DNA from 2 places in the Janthinobacterium sp. PSPC1-1 genome. Region 2 is predicted to be linked to the other one. Evidence: predicted binding sites of a transcription regulator. Region 2 holds the regulator's gene; the other holds the start of a gene.
What was found. The regulator NrdR, encoded in region 2, represses ribonucleotide reductase genes. The targets are predictions, from matches to a motif close to CACNANATNTNGTG.

Region 1 (7,210 bases), on a different contig from region 2:
AGATGCAGGCCGTATGCAGGCCGATGCCGAACCCCAGTTCCCTGACGTCCTGCATGGCGCGCGCCAGCGCCGGGTCCATGCACGCTTCGCCGCCGCTGAAGACGACGGCGTCGACCAGGCCCACGCGGCGGCGCAGCCAGGTCAGTACGTCCTGCCAGGGCATGGTGCCCTGCGGCGTGCGCGCCTGCAGATGGGGATTGTGGCAATAGCCGCAACGCCAGGGGCAGCCCTGCACGAACACCACGGCGGCCAGCTTGCCCGGGTAGTCGGTGGCGGAAAAGGGCGTCAGGCCGCCCACTTTCAACTCAGCCACGGCAGGCGGGCTGGCCAACCCGGGCGCTCGCTTCCGTAAAGTACTGGCGCTCGTGGAATTCGCCCTGCTTGCCGATGTTGAACGAGGCGACGGGGCGGTGGTAGCCCATCACGCGCGTCCAGATTTCGCAGCGCTGGCGTTCGCTGTCGAGCAGGGTGATGGCGGGAGTGAAGTCGGGACGTGCGTTCATGGTGTTTCCTCAAGTGATGGAACAGGGTGGGCTTGTTTGCGGGCGATCAGTTCCGCGTCGCAGGTGGGGCAGAATTCATGTTTGCCGGCCAGGTAGCCGTGGCGCGGGCAGATGGAAAAGGTGGGGGTGACCGTGATGTAGGGCAGCGAAAAGCGGCTCAGCGCGCGTTTGACCAGTTCGCGGCAGGCATTCGCATCCGACAGCGCTTCCGTCATGTACAGGTGCAACACCGTGCCGCCCGTGTACTTGCGCTGCAGCGCGTCCTGCAATTCCAGCGCCTCGAACGGGTCGTCCGTATGGCCCACGGGCAGTTGCGACGAGTTCGTGTAATACGGGTTGTCGACGGTGCCCGCCTGCAAAATGGCGGGATAGCGCTTGTGGTCTTCGCGGGCGAAGCGGTAGGTGGTGCCCTCGGCCGGCGTCGCTTCCAGGTTGTACATGTGGCCCGTCTCTTCCTGGAAGGCCACCATGCGGGCGCGCACGTGGTCGAGCAGGCGGATCGCCAGCGCATGGCCCTCGGCGGACGTGATGTCGTAAGCGTCGCCGCTGAAATTGCGGATCATCTCGTTGATGCCGTTCACGCCCAGCGTGGAAAAGTGGTTGCGCAGGGTGCCCAGGTAGCGCTTCGTGTAGGGGAACAAGCCTTGCTGCATCAGTTCTTCGATGGTGCGGCGCTTGATTTCCAGGCTGACTTTGCCCAGTTCCAGCAGGCGGTCCAGGTCGGCCAGCAGCGCTGCCTCGTCGCCGCGCCACAAGTGGCCCAGGCGCGCGCAGTTGATAGTGACCACGCCCAGGGAGCCCGTCTGCTCGGCGGAACCGAACAGGCCATTGCCCCGTTTCAGCAGTTCGCGCAAGTCCAGCTGCAAGCGGCAGCACATGGAGCGGATCATGTTCGGCTTGAGTTCCGAATTGATGAAATTCTGGAAGTAGGGCAGGCCGTAGCGGGCAGTCATCTCGAACAGGCGTTCCGCATTTTCGCTATGCCAGTCGAAATCCTCGGTGATGTTATAGGTGGGGATGGGAAAGGTGAAGACTCTGCCCTTGGCGTCGCCCGCCATCATGATCTCGATGTAGGCGCGGTTGATCATGTCCATCTCGGCCTGCAGCTCGCCATAGCTGAAGTCCATCTCCTGGCCGGCGATGACGGGAATCTGCTCGCGCAGGTCGTCCGGGCAGACCCAGTCGAACGTGAGGTTGGTAAACGGCGTCTGCGTGCCCCAGCGCGATGGCACGTTGAGGTTGAAGATCAGCTCCTGCATGTACTGGCGCACGTCTTCGTAGCGCAGGCTGTCCTTGCGGATGTACGGCGCCATGTAGGTGTCGAAGGAGCTGAACGCCTGGGCGCCGGCCCATTCGTTTTGCAGGGTACCCAGAAAATTGACGATCTGGCCGATGGCGCTCGACATGTGTTTCGGCGGGCCCGATTCGATCTTGCCCGGCACGCCATTCAAGCCTTCATGCAGCAGGGTGCGCAGCGACCAGCCGGCGCAGTAGCCGGCCAGCATGTCGAGGTCGTGGATGTGCAGCGCCGCTTCGCGGTGCGCCGCGCCCACTTCCGGCGGATACACCTGGTCCAGCCAGTAGTTGGCGATGACCTTGCCCGACACATTGAGGATCAGGCCACCCAGCGAGTAACCCTGGTTGGCGTTGGCGTTGACGCGCCAGTCGCGCCGCTCCAGGTATTCATTGATGGACGCGGCGACATCGACCTGGCCGCGTGTGGGGGAAACTGCATTCGTCGTCATGAAACCTCCAATAAACACAACATGCGGTGTTTTTATGAAGGTTATCCACTAAATGTAGTGCCGTCAAAGGGGGCGTGCAAGCGATTCGCGTATCCTTGATCCAGGTGAAAAAACCACCTCAGCCGGTTTTGTTCCAGCGCGTTTCGCGCAGGATCAGCCAGCTCGCGCAAAAGAACGCGGCGCCGCAGGCGGCGATGCTGGCGACGGAGGCGGGCAGTACGTGAGCCCAGATTTCCAGTGGCGTATAGGTGCTCCAGCTGGCCACGCGCGCATCGAACGTGACGTAGTTCGCCAGCAGCCAATAGATGGCCAGCAGGCCCGTGCAGATGGCGGCCTGACGCAGCAGCGGCAGTTGGCGGCGCGCGAACACGGCCAGCAGGAACAGCAGCAGCACGCCCGGATAGGCGCCCAGCACTTCCGGTGACAGCACGGAGATGGTCCCCGCGTCATAGCCATCGGCCGGGCCGGCCCACTGTACTTGCAGCGCGGTGAGGAACAGGGTCAGAAGGAAAATCAGCAGCGGTTTGCGGGTCATGGTGGGCAATCGAAGAGGGAGAAAAGTGGGGCATTTTACAGCCAGGTCAAGCAAGTTGAAGGTGCGCCAGCCATGCATGCATTCCTTCACCTGCGTCAAGGACTGGGCAGCATGGGCGGGGCTATAGTCTGCACCCTGAGCCGATACAGGACTGTGAACATCATGATGCTTGAATCAACTACCGCCACCCGCGTGGCCGGACCGCTGGAACTGGTCTGCCCCGCCGGCAGCCTGCCTGCCTTGAAAGCGGCCGTCGACAATGGCGCCGATACCGTTTACCTGGGCTTTCGCGACGCCACCAATGCGCGTAATTTCGCCGGCCTCAATTTCGACGAGAAGGCCATCGCCGAGGGCGTGCGCTACGCCCACCAGTACGGACGCAAGGTGCTGCTGGCGCTGAACACCTATCCGCAGCCGCACAACTGGGCCGTGTGGCGCAGCGCCATCGACCGCGCCGCGCAAGCCGGCATCGACGCCATGATCGTCGCCGATCCGGGTCTGATGGCCTACGCGGCACAGCACCAGCCGCAGCTGCGCCTGCACCTGTCCGTGCAGGGCTCGGCCACCAACTACGAAGCCATCAATTTTTACCATGAACACTTCGGCATCGCCCGCGCCGTGCTGCCGCGCGTGCTGTCGATGGCGCAGGTGGAACAACTGATAGCCAAGACGGAGGTGGAGATCGAAGTGTTCGGTTTCGGCAGCCTGTGCGTGATGGTCGAAGGGCGCTGCGCGCTGTCGTCGTATGCGACGGGCGAGGCGCCGAACACGCACGGCGTGTGCTCGCCGGCCAAGGCCGTGCGCTGGCTGGAAACGCCGAATGGCCTGGAGTCGCGCCTGAACGGCGTGCTGATCGACCGCTACGCGCCCGGTGAAAACGCCAGCTATCCGACCCTGTGCAAGGGGCGTTTCGAAGTCAATGACGAAGAGTATTACGCGATCGAGGAGCCGGCCAGCTTGAATACCCTGGCGCTGCTGCCGCAACTGATTTCCATGGGCGTGCGCGCCGTGAAAATCGAAGGGCGCCAGCGCAGTCCCGCCTACGTGGCGCAGGTCACGCGCGTGTGGCGCGAAGCGATCGACGCCTGCCGCGAAGGCAATCCGCGCTACGCCGTCAAGCCGGGCTGGATGGCGGCCATGGACAAGCTGGCCGAGGGTCAGCAGCACACTTTAGGCGCCTACCATCGCTCCTGGAAATAGCAAAATCTACTGCGCGTCCCGGGGCGCGGCCTGCGATGCTCACCGTGCTCGAGCACGGCTGCGCTTCTCGGCCTCGCCGCGGGCCGCTCGCTACGGTTTTGTAACTTAAAAAATACTGGAAAAGGCATGCTAAAACTATCGTTGGGTCCTTTGCTGTACTACTGGCCGCGCGCCACCGTCTTCGAGTTTTACCAGCAGATCTCTGGCAGCGCCGTCGAGATCGTGTACCTGGGTGAAACCGTGTGTTCGCGCCGGCATGAAGTGCGCCTGGCCGACTGGCTCGATATCGCCGACATGCTGGCCGCTGCCGGCAAAGAGGTGGTGCTGTCGACGCAGGCGCTGATCGAGGCGGGCGCCGAACTGGCGACCCTGCGCCGCATCACGGGCAATGGCCGCTATACGGTCGAAGCCAACGACATGGGCGCCGTGCACTGCATGGAAAAGGGCGCGCCCTTCGTCGCCGGTCCCCATCTGAACCTGTTCAATGGCCCCAGCCTGCAACTGCTGGCGCGCCTGGGTGCGCGGCGCTGGGTGATGCCGCTGGAAATGGGGCAGACGGCGCTGGCCGAGATGCAGCGCCAGAAACCGGAAGGGCTGGAGACGGAAGTGTTCGCCTACGGCCGCATGCCGCTGGCGTTTTCCGCGCGCTGTTTCACGGCGCGCAACCGCAACCTGCCGAAGGACGACTGCGGCTACAGTTGCCTGGAAGAACCGGACGGCTTGCTGCTGCGCACGCGCGACGAAGTGCCGTTTCTCGTACTGAATGGCACGCAGACGCAGTCTGCCCTCGTCTACAACCTGGTGCGCGAACTCGACGCCATGCGCGACATGGGCGTGGCGGTGGCGCGCATCAGCCCGCAGGCCATGCATACGGAACAAGTCATCGCCATTTTCGACCGCGCCCGCCGCGGCCAGGTCAGCGGCGTGGGCGCCCAGGCCCAGCTGGCGGCCTGCCAGCCGGCCGGCGCCTGCGACGGCTACTGGCACGGCCAGCCTGGCATGGAACAGCACGCCGCTCATTGAACGCATCGAAAGGAAGCACCATGCAAGATCAACTGGAAAGATTGCCCATCCCGGCCAAGCCCGCCATGAGCAAGCCCGCCATGTCGTACCGGCTGCCCGAACCGCTGGCCGAATTGCTGTCCAAGCTGCCGCCGTATCCCGCCTCCTGGCTGTTCGTGCAAGGCCTGAACCGCCTGCTGGCGCCGCAATTGCCCGACGATGTGCGGCGCAGCCTGGAGGGGCGCAGCCTGCGCCTGCGCCTGGTCGACGCGGGCATCGCCTTCGATTTCGAGTGGCAGGGCACGGTGTTCGTGGCCGAGCGTTATGTGGACGTGCCGGACCTGTGCATCGCCGCCAGCGTGCATGACCTGATGCTGCTGGCGCGGCGCCAGGAAGATCCTGACACACTGTTCTTCAGCCGTCGTTTGAGCCTGGAAGGCGATACGGAGCTGGGCCTGCTGTTCAAGAATACGCTCGACGCCATCGAGCTGCCGCCGTTCGATTTACAGGCGCTGGGACCGCGCCGCGTGCTGGCGCATCTGCGCGACCGGGGCGCGCGGGAGGGCTGAGCGGAGCAGGGGGAGCGGAGAAGGGCTGGAGCCGGCGTTCAGTGGCGGCAATGGCCGCAGGCGCCGCTGCAGGACGGCAGTTGTTCCTCATCGGAGGCCTCGCCCATGAAGCCGGCGTCGTTGACGGCCGCCAGCAGGCGCTCCTGCGTGGCCAGCCGTTCGTCAAATTGCACCGTGGCGCCGTGGCGCGCCAGCGAGACGCTCACGGTGGCCACACCCGTGACGGCCTCGAGCGCGCCCGTCAGCCTGTCGGCGCAGCCTTCGTGATCCATCCCGATAATATTCAAGCGTGCTGTCTGCATGGGTTCCTCTTGTTTTTCAGATAAAAAAACAGCGTAGGCGAGGGGTGCGCATGCCGTCCAGAGCAGCACGCAAGATTTATTTTCTATTTGCGGTTTTATTGATCTGGATTAATTCACTCTCTCCGGGACAGCCTGTAACTGCTGTTGTTTTATACACATTTGCCCTATTCCAGTCGACAAGCGTGCTCTGCTGCGCGATACTGCCATTCTGATAAGAACGCTATGAAAGCGCTGGAAAGGAGGGGCCATGCAGCGCCGCCCCCTGCTCAAACTTGCCGCCCTGTGGCCGTTGGGCGCGGCCGCCGCCAGCACGTCGCCGCCGCTGCCGCTCGTGTATCCGCGGCATCAGGCACTCAATGATCCGCAGCAAGGCTACGTGACGGCCTTGCTGCAACAGGCGCTGGCGCGTTCGGGCCAGGCGTATGCATTGCGCCGCTCCGAACTGCGCATGGTGCAGACGCGCGCCATGCAGGAAATCGCCACGGCGTCGGGCAGCGTCGACGTCGTGTGGGCCATGACGAGCCGCGCGCGCGAAGCGCAATTGCTGCCGGTACGCATCCCCATCGACCGTGGCCTGATCGGCTGGCGCGTGGCCCTGATCCAGGCGCGCCAGCCGCAGTTGCTGCGGGGCGTGCACAGCATCGCCGCGCTGGCGCGGCTGTCTGCCGGCCAGATGCGCGACTGGCCCGACTCCGCCATCCTGCGAGCGAATGGCTTGCGCCTCGACACCTCGAGCACCTACGAAGGCCTGTTCCGGCAACTGGCGGCAGGGCGCATCGATTACTTTCCCCGTTCCGTGATCGAGGCGCAAAGCGAGCTGGCCAGCCACGCGCAATTGCCGCTGGCGCTAGACACCCACCTGGTCATCCGCTACCCGGCCGCGCTGTACTTTTTTGTCGGCAGGCACCGGCCGGAACTGGCACGCCATATTGAAATCGGACTGGAAAGCATGCTCGCCGATGGCAGTTTCGCGCAGCTGTTCCAGCAGCATTTCGGCCGTCTCGCGGATGGCCTGAAGCTGTCCCATCGCTACATGCTGGAACTCGCCAATCCCGACTTGCCGGAGGAGACGCCACTGGCGCGCAAGGCACTTTGGTATCGTCAAAATCATTACTAGTGGTTTTGTTGATCCGTGTCAAACCATCGCTCCAATCGTGCGCAGGATGTTTGATGAAACGCAAGGCGAGTTCAATAGAACACCTGTTGACACTTGTAAAATTTTCACCGAACATGATTCCTCGTAACAACATTTCCCCGGCACGGGCCTTCAGGGCCGGTGCTGCGCGGGACTCTGTACACCCGTTCATCCGCCAGCACCTGCCAGCCCGAGAACGGGTAACCAACCGTCTCTTTT
Region 2 (7,210 bases):
CCTTGGCTTTCTCCAGCTTGTCGGCCTTTTCTGCTTTTTCTTTCTCCAGCTTGGCAGCCTTGTCTTTTTCTTTCTGCTTCTGTTTTTCCAGTTCGCGCTTTTCTTCCTCGCGTTCCTTCAATTCCTGCTTGCGGCGTTCTTCCGCTGCCGCTTTGTCTTTTTCTTCCTTCAGCTTGGCCTTCTTGCGCTCCAGGGCGATCTCCGCCTCGCGCAGGTCAACCTTCGGCTCGGGCGCTGCCACCGGCGGCGGTGGCGGCGGAGCCGGTTGCTCCACTTGCGGTTGCGGCGGCGCCGGTGTCGGCTCCGGTTCCGTCGCCACCTCGGGTGGCGGCGCGGCCGTCTGCACTTTCAGGTCCCATACTTCCGCTTCGACGGCGACAGGTTCCGTATTTTGCCAGTGTACGCCCACCCACAGGAAAAACAGCAGGCCAAGGTGCATCGCCAGCGCCAGGCCCAGCGAGGGCCAGCGGCTGCGTTCGCGCGGCACGCTATAGGGCTTGCCGAGTACATGGTCGATTTGTTTGGTCTGCAAAGTCTAGTCTATCTAAAAACGGTCAAGTCTGGAAACAGGGTAATGCGCTTACTTGGTGGCCAGGCCGACTCTGGTAATGCCCATCTTTTTCGCTTCCGATATGAGCTGGATCACATCGTCGTACTTGCTTTCCTTGTCGCCCGCAATCATCACGGGATAGTCGGGATTGCTCTCGTGTAAGCCGCGCAGCTTGCGCAGCAGGGCGTCGCGGTTCGGTTCCGTTTCCGGCGACAGCTGTTCCTTGCCGATGACGCCGATCGACAGCGAACCATTTGGTTTCAGCACGATCTGAATATAGTCATCGGGCGGTTTCGCCGACCTTTCCGCGTTGGGCAGGTTCACCACGCTGGGATTGTTCGACGATGGCATCACCATGAAAATGATCAGCAGCACCAGCATCACGTCGATATACGGCACGACGTTGATTTCGGACTTGAACTTGCGGCCACGGCCGCCGCGCATGCCGCCGCTATTGAATGAGGAACCCATGGACGCTGCTCCCTTTTAGCGCGACTGGCGCTGCAAGATGTTGGAGAATTCCTCGACGAAGCTTTCGAAGCGGATCGCCAGGCGGTCGATGTCATGCGAAAAACGGTTGTAGGCGACGACGGCGGGAATGGCCGCGAACAGGCCGATGGCGGTGGCGATGAGCGCTTCGGCAATGCCGGGCGCGACGGCAGCCAGGGTAGCTTGCTGCACGTTGGCCAGGCCGCGGAAGGCGTTCATGATGCCCCACACGGTGCCCAGCAGGCCGATGTAGGGCGAGACGGAACCGACGGAAGCGAGGAAGGCCAGGTGCGATTCGAGCACGTCCATTTCGCGCTGGAAGGCGGCGCGCATGGCGCGGCGTGCGCCGTCGAGCACGGCGCCCACGTCCAGCGCTTCGCGCGAACCGTAGGATGCCTTGCCCTTGATGAATTCGCCCATGCCGGCATCGAAGATGCGGGCCAGCGCGCCGCTCTGGTCGCGGTTGCCGCTGGCGCTTTGATGCAGCGCATGCAGGTTGCCGCCGGCCCAGAAGCTGCGTTCAAATTCGATGGTTTGCTTGCGCGCCTGGCGCACGGCAAACATCTTGCGGAAAATGTAAGTCCAGCTGGTCAGGGAAATCAGCAGCAGCAGGGCCATGATCAGTTGCACGATCAAATGGGCATTGGAGATGAGCGCGAGGAAAGAAAGATCTTGTGTAACGTTCATTGGCTGGCAGTCTGTTGGGTGAATTGTCCGGGGGGTGGCGGGTAGGGCTCAGGCGGCGCGCATGCGGGCTGCCACTGCATCAGGCACGGCGCGCGGGCGCAGTGCCGAGTCGACGCAGCCGATCTTGACGCGGGCCGTGTTCAGCAGGCGGTCGCCGCACCAGGCTTGTTGCAGGAAAACGATGGAGGCGCGCCCCATTTTTTCTATGCTTAAGGTTAATCTTACCGTGTCATCGAGCCTGGCTGGCGCATGATAGTCGGCGTTGACGCTTTTGACAACGAACATCGCGTCGTGTTGTTCCAGCAATTCCTGCTGGCCCACGTCGATGGCGCGCAGCCATTCGGTACGCGCGCGTTCGAAGAATTTCAGGTAATTTGCGTAATAGACGATGCCGCCGGCGTCGGTGTCTTCATAGTAGACACGTACGTTCCAGGTAAAGACTGAAGGCATGTTTATTGCGCCAGTAGTGAGATTGAGCAACATTTTACGCGATTTTTCTTCTTGTGACTGTGGGCGCTTGCTGGAAAGCCATGCAAAAGCTGCATATAAGTTGCACCGCAGCATTGTAAATCCGGGGGGCACAATGGCAAGCTTCGTAACATACGCTTACATGCCGCAGCCAGGTTTACGTTCAGCTTAAGAGCCGCAGGCACGCTGCGGGGCGGCCTGTGCCCATGCCCGGGCTGCGATGGCGCGCGGCGATTATAGCCGCACGGTTGCATTCCTTGCTCAATTTGGGCACTTAACTTACAATTTGATTTCCATTACGTCTCACGTGACTGGCGAAAAGTCGGGCGATCTCCATGGATGGCGATCGGCAAACCGGCGAAAGGTGGGCACCCACCGGGAAACGTGAGATTTTTCATCAGCCGTTCGCCTGGGTAGCCACTATGGAAAAGCACGAAGAGGCTGCCTGTCCAATGTTGTTATTCACTTAACGCCGGCTCCCCTCATTCGATCCAACCTGCCAGTACAAGCACCCTCATACTTGGAGTTTTTACATGTTTGCAAAAGATCACACCCTCGCCAACGTCGATCCTGAATTGTTCGCCGTCATTCAAAAAGAGAACACGCGCCAGCACGACCACATCGAACTGATCGCGTCGGAGAACTACACGTCGCCAGCCGTAATGGAAGCGCAAGGCTCGCAGCTGACGAATAAATATGCCGAAGGTTATCCAGGCAAGCGTTACTACGGTGGCTGCGAATTCGTCGACATCGCCGAGCAACTGGCCATCGACCGCGTGAAAAAACTGTTCGGCGCCGAATGCGCGAACGTGCAGCCGAACTCCGGCTCGCAGGCGAACCAGGGCGTGTTCTTTGCCGTGCTGAAACCAGGCGACCTGATCATGGGTATGTCGCTGGCCGAAGGCGGCCACCTGACCCACGGCATGCCGCTGAACATGTCCGGCAAATGGTTTGACGTCGTGTCGTATGGCTTGACGGCGGAAGAAGACATCGATTACGAGGCAATGGAACGTCTGGCCCGTGAACGCAAGCCGAAGCTGATCATCGCCGGCGCGTCGGCCTTCTCGAAAAAGATCGACTTCGAGCGTTTCGGCAAGATCGCCAAGGAAGTGGGCGCCTACTTCATGGTCGACATGGCCCACTACGCCGGCCTGATCGCCGCCGGCCTGTACCCGAATCCGGTGCCATTCGCCGACTTCGTCACCTCGACCACGCACAAATCCTTGCGCGGCCCGCGCGGCGGCATCATCCTGATGAAGGCTGAGCACGAAAAAGCCATCAACTCGGCCATCTTCCCCGGCATCCAGGGCGGCCCGCTGATGCACGTGATCGCCGGCAAGGCCGTCGCCTTCAAGGAGGCGCTGAGCCCGGAATTCGTCGAATACCAGAAGCAAGTGGTCAAGAACGCCGACGTGCTGGCGAAAACCCTGATCAAGCGCGGCCTGCGCATCGTTTCCGGCGGCACCGAATCGCACGTCATGCTGGTCGACCTGCGCGCCAAGAACCTGACGGGCAAGGAAGCCGAAGCCATCCTCGGTTCCGCGCACATCACCTGCAACAAGAACGGCATCCCGAACGACCCGCAAAAACCTTTCGTCACCTCGGGCATCCGCCTGGGCAGCCCGGCGATGACGACGCGCGGTTTCAAGGAAGCGCAAGCGGAAGAAGTGGGCAACCTGATCGCCGACGTGCTGGACAATCCGCATGACGCCGCCACCATCGAGCGCGTGAAAGCGGCCGTGAAAGTGCTGGCCGACGCGCATCCAGTGTACGCATAATTATTTGTCCAGAATGTGTCATACAGAGTAAGATTCTGTATGACACATTCCTTCGTGCCCAAGGGCGCCCGGAGTGATTCGGGCGCCCTTTGTACAAGGGCGGCGATTTCCCGTAATTATTACTATAAAGTTGTAGCCAGCCCATGAAATGTCCATTTTGCCAGCACGGCGACACCCAGGTTCTCGATACGCGCGTATCGGAGGAAGGGGATGCCATTCGGCGCCGCCGCCGTTGCGGCAAATGCGACAAGCGGTTTACCACGTACGAGCGCATTGAACTTATCATGCCGGCCGTCGTCAAAAAGAATGGCAGCCGGACGGAGTTCGCTGCGGATAAGTTGCGCGGCAGTTTGATGCTGGCCTTGCGCAAGCGTCCCGTCGCGGCCGCCTCCGTGGATACGGCCATCGCCTCCATCCAGGAAAAACTGCTGACCAGCGGCTTGCGCGAAGTCGATTCCGGCTATATCGGCGAACTCGTCATGCAGGAACTCAAGCGCCTCGACAAGATCGCCTACATCCGCTTCGCCTCCGTCTACAAGAATTTCGAAGACCTGGCCGAGTTCCAGGATGCGATCGCCGAAGTGGGACAGGCGCGCAGCAAGCCCTGACGCTCACCTTATTGAAAACTTGAAAACGGGGCCGGTTCTGCGCCCCGTGTGCACCACGCCAGCGTTCGCCTGGCAAGCGGTCTGATCAATCCCAACGCTGTTCTTCTCACCTTATCGCCGTGCTGTTTGCGCCAGCGCAGACCCGTTTTTTTGCGCGCGCCTATCGTGTAGCTGGGCCGCCTGTTCTTGCGACTCTGTCTGCGGAAGGGAGTAGCGCATGCGCAATGGCGGTCGCACTATGTTTCCTGCGGGTGGCAGCAGCCTTGTCGAGGTGCTGGTGTCGCTGTTGCTGTTGGCGCTGGGCTTGCTGGGCGCCAGCATCCTGCAACTGCATTCCCTGCGCGCGCGCCACGAGTCGGCGCTGTTGTCGGCGGGCGTGCAACTCGCCGCCGGCATGGCCGAACGCATGCGCGCGAACAGCGTGCTTATGAATGGCCCCGATACGGGCAATCCCTACCTGAACGTGGCCTATGCGGCGGCGGACGACGCCGAAGCAGGCGGCGCGCCCGACTGTTTTGGTGCTGGCGCCTGCAGCGCGGCCGAACTGGCGCAATTCGATATCGCCGAATGGAAACAGCAGCTGCAATCGGCCTTGCCCGGCGCACGCCTGCATATCTGCCGCGACGCGCCCGCCTGGGATGCCGCCGCCCAAGGCTTGCAGTGGGCGTGCAGCGGCGGCAAGGGCGCACCCATCGTCATCAAGCTGGGCTGGCGTGGCCGACAGCCCGATGGTTCGCCCGCCGTGAATGCGGCAGGCGAGTCGCTGCCCAGGCTGACATTCCAGTTGGGCGGAGGCGGCGCATGAACGGCATGCACGCCCGCTTGCGCCGGCATCGTGGCATGAGCCTGCTCGAATTGCTGGTGGCCCTGTCGCTGGGCGCGCTGTTGATGCTGGCGGCCAATAGCGTGCTGCTGGCGGCCAGCGGCAGTTATGGCGACCAGTCCTCCAGTGCGCGCCTGGACGACAACGGCCGCTATGCGCTCGACACCATCACCCGCGCCGTGCGCCAGACGGCCTATGTAAATTGGGACAGCAGCGCCGCGCCCGTCGCCCATGCCGCGCACGACAGCGCGAATATCGCCGGCCTCGACGCGCACAGCCTGGGCAAGAACAGCGAGGGCATCAGCGGCGCGCTGCCCGACGCCCTGCATGGCAGCGATGTGCTGGCCCTGCGCTACTACGGCGCCGGCAAGGAAGAGGGTGGCGACGGTTCCGTGCTCAATTGTGCGGGCTTCGGCGTGGGGGCCGCGCAAACGCAGGCGCAGCGGGGCTGGAGCATTTTCTATGTGGCGCAGGGCGCCGATGGCGAGGGCGAGTTGCGCTGCAAATACCGTGGCGCGAACGGCTGGGGGGCGGACGCCATCATCCGTGGCGTCGATGGTTTTCAGGTGCTGTATGGCCTCGACACGGATATGCCGCCCGACGGCGTGGCGAACCGCTATGTCAACGCCAGCGCGCTCGACGCCTTCGATGCGGCGCTGGTGCTGGTGGGTGAGGATGCGGCCGCGCGCCAGCGCGATTTGTATCGCCGCACGCACTGGAAGCGCGTGGCCGGCGTGCGCGTGGCGCTGCTGTTGCATGGCGAAGCGGGCCAGGCGAACAAGATGGCGGAACTGGGACCGGCGCAGTTCGACCTGTTCGGCAAGGCATATGCCGAGGCGCACGGCGCTGGCGACACGGGCGTGCGCATCGCGCGCACGGCCTTGCCCGCCGCGACGCGCTCGCGGCTGCGACAACTGGTGCAGACAAGCATCATGCTGCGCAACGGGCCGGTCTAGGCGGGCGCCATGATGGCTGGCGCGGGCGGGCGCTGTTGCGAACCTTGGTGCGTAGCTCGTGTGCGTCACGGTGGCGCCACCCTCGTGTATGTGCTGTGCCTGCTGGTGATCATCTTGCTGCTGGGTATATCGGCGGCGCAGATGGCCTTGCAGGGCGAAAAGGCGGCACGCGGCGAGCGCGACCGGCAGATCGCGTTTCAGGCGGCGGAGGAGGCATTGGTGGATGCGCAGAACGATATCGAAGGCTTGCCCGGCGCACCGGGACGCAGCAGCCTCTTCGCGTCAGGCAGTGCGGCCGGCTTCGCGGACGACTGTGGCGAGGGAGGCGCACTGGGCCTGTGCCTGCCTGCAGCGCCGGACGCGCCAGCACTCTGGCTAAGTACGGACCTCGATGGCGCCGAAGGGAGCAGCCGCGCGGTGCCATATGGCCAGTTCACGGGCGCCGTCATGCCGACGGGGCAGGGTTTCCTGCCGTCGCGCCGGCCCCGCTACCTGATCGAACTGCTGCCGTTCCACCCGCCCGGCGCGCAGGCGGCGGCAGTGACTGGCGGCCTGGCCACGGAAAGCTATGTGTACCGCATCACGGCCATCGGTTTTGGCGCGCAGGAAAGCACGCAAGTCGTGCTGCAAAGCTACTATCGCAAAGAGGCGGCGGGAGCGGGGCCATGAGGGCTTGCTCATTCGCTTTGTTGTACGCCTGCCTGACGCTGCTGGCTTGCCTGGCTTGTGGTGCCGTTGCGGCCCAGCCGACGGTGACGCTGGCACGGGCCGACGCGGGCTTGCACGGTGCCAGGGTGCCGCCGAATCTGCTGCTCAACCTGTCCCTCACGCATGCGGCCGCCGCTGCTGCG

Region 1: the regulator NrdR is predicted to act here: its motif matches at 2,295-2,308, upstream of ACP7EG_RS27145 (ribonucleoside triphosphate reductase).

What each region holds. Positions count from the first base shown of each region.
Region 1 covers NZ_JAFCWP010000014.1:19,798-27,007, forward strand. The annotation lists gene ACP7EG_RS27135 (anaerobic ribonucleoside-triphosphate reductase activating protein) at 1-313, opposite strand, end outside; gene nrdD (anaerobic ribonucleoside-triphosphate reductase) at 306-503, opposite strand; gene ACP7EG_RS27145 (ribonucleoside triphosphate reductase) at 500-2,248, opposite strand; gene ACP7EG_RS27150 (hypothetical protein) at 2,367-2,783, opposite strand; gene ubiU (ubiquinone anaerobic biosynthesis protein UbiU) at 2,946-3,983, shown strand; gene ubiV (ubiquinone anaerobic biosynthesis protein UbiV) at 4,110-5,006, shown strand; gene ubiT (ubiquinone anaerobic biosynthesis accessory factor UbiT) at 5,027-5,554, shown strand; gene ACP7EG_RS27170 (heavy-metal-associated domain-containing protein) at 5,593-5,856, opposite strand; gene ACP7EG_RS27175 (substrate-binding periplasmic protein) at 6,104-6,973, shown strand.
Region 2 covers NZ_JAFCWP010000012.1:37,924-45,133, reverse strand. The annotation lists gene tolA (cell envelope integrity protein TolA) at 1-532, opposite strand, end outside; gene ACP7EG_RS26120 (ExbD/TolR family protein) at 581-1,021, opposite strand; gene tolQ (protein TolQ) at 1,037-1,726, opposite strand; gene ybgC (tol-pal system-associated acyl-CoA thioesterase) at 1,775-2,176, opposite strand; ZMP/ZTP riboswitch at 2,492-2,616, shown strand; gene glyA (serine hydroxymethyltransferase) at 2,728-3,972, shown strand; gene nrdR (transcriptional regulator NrdR) at 4,116-4,580, shown strand; gene pilV (type IV pilus modification protein PilV) at 4,819-5,385, shown strand; gene ACP7EG_RS26090 (PilW family protein) at 5,382-6,359, shown strand; gene ACP7EG_RS26085 (pilus assembly PilX family protein) at 6,420-7,028, shown strand; gene ACP7EG_RS26080 (pilus assembly protein) at 7,025-7,210, shown strand, end outside.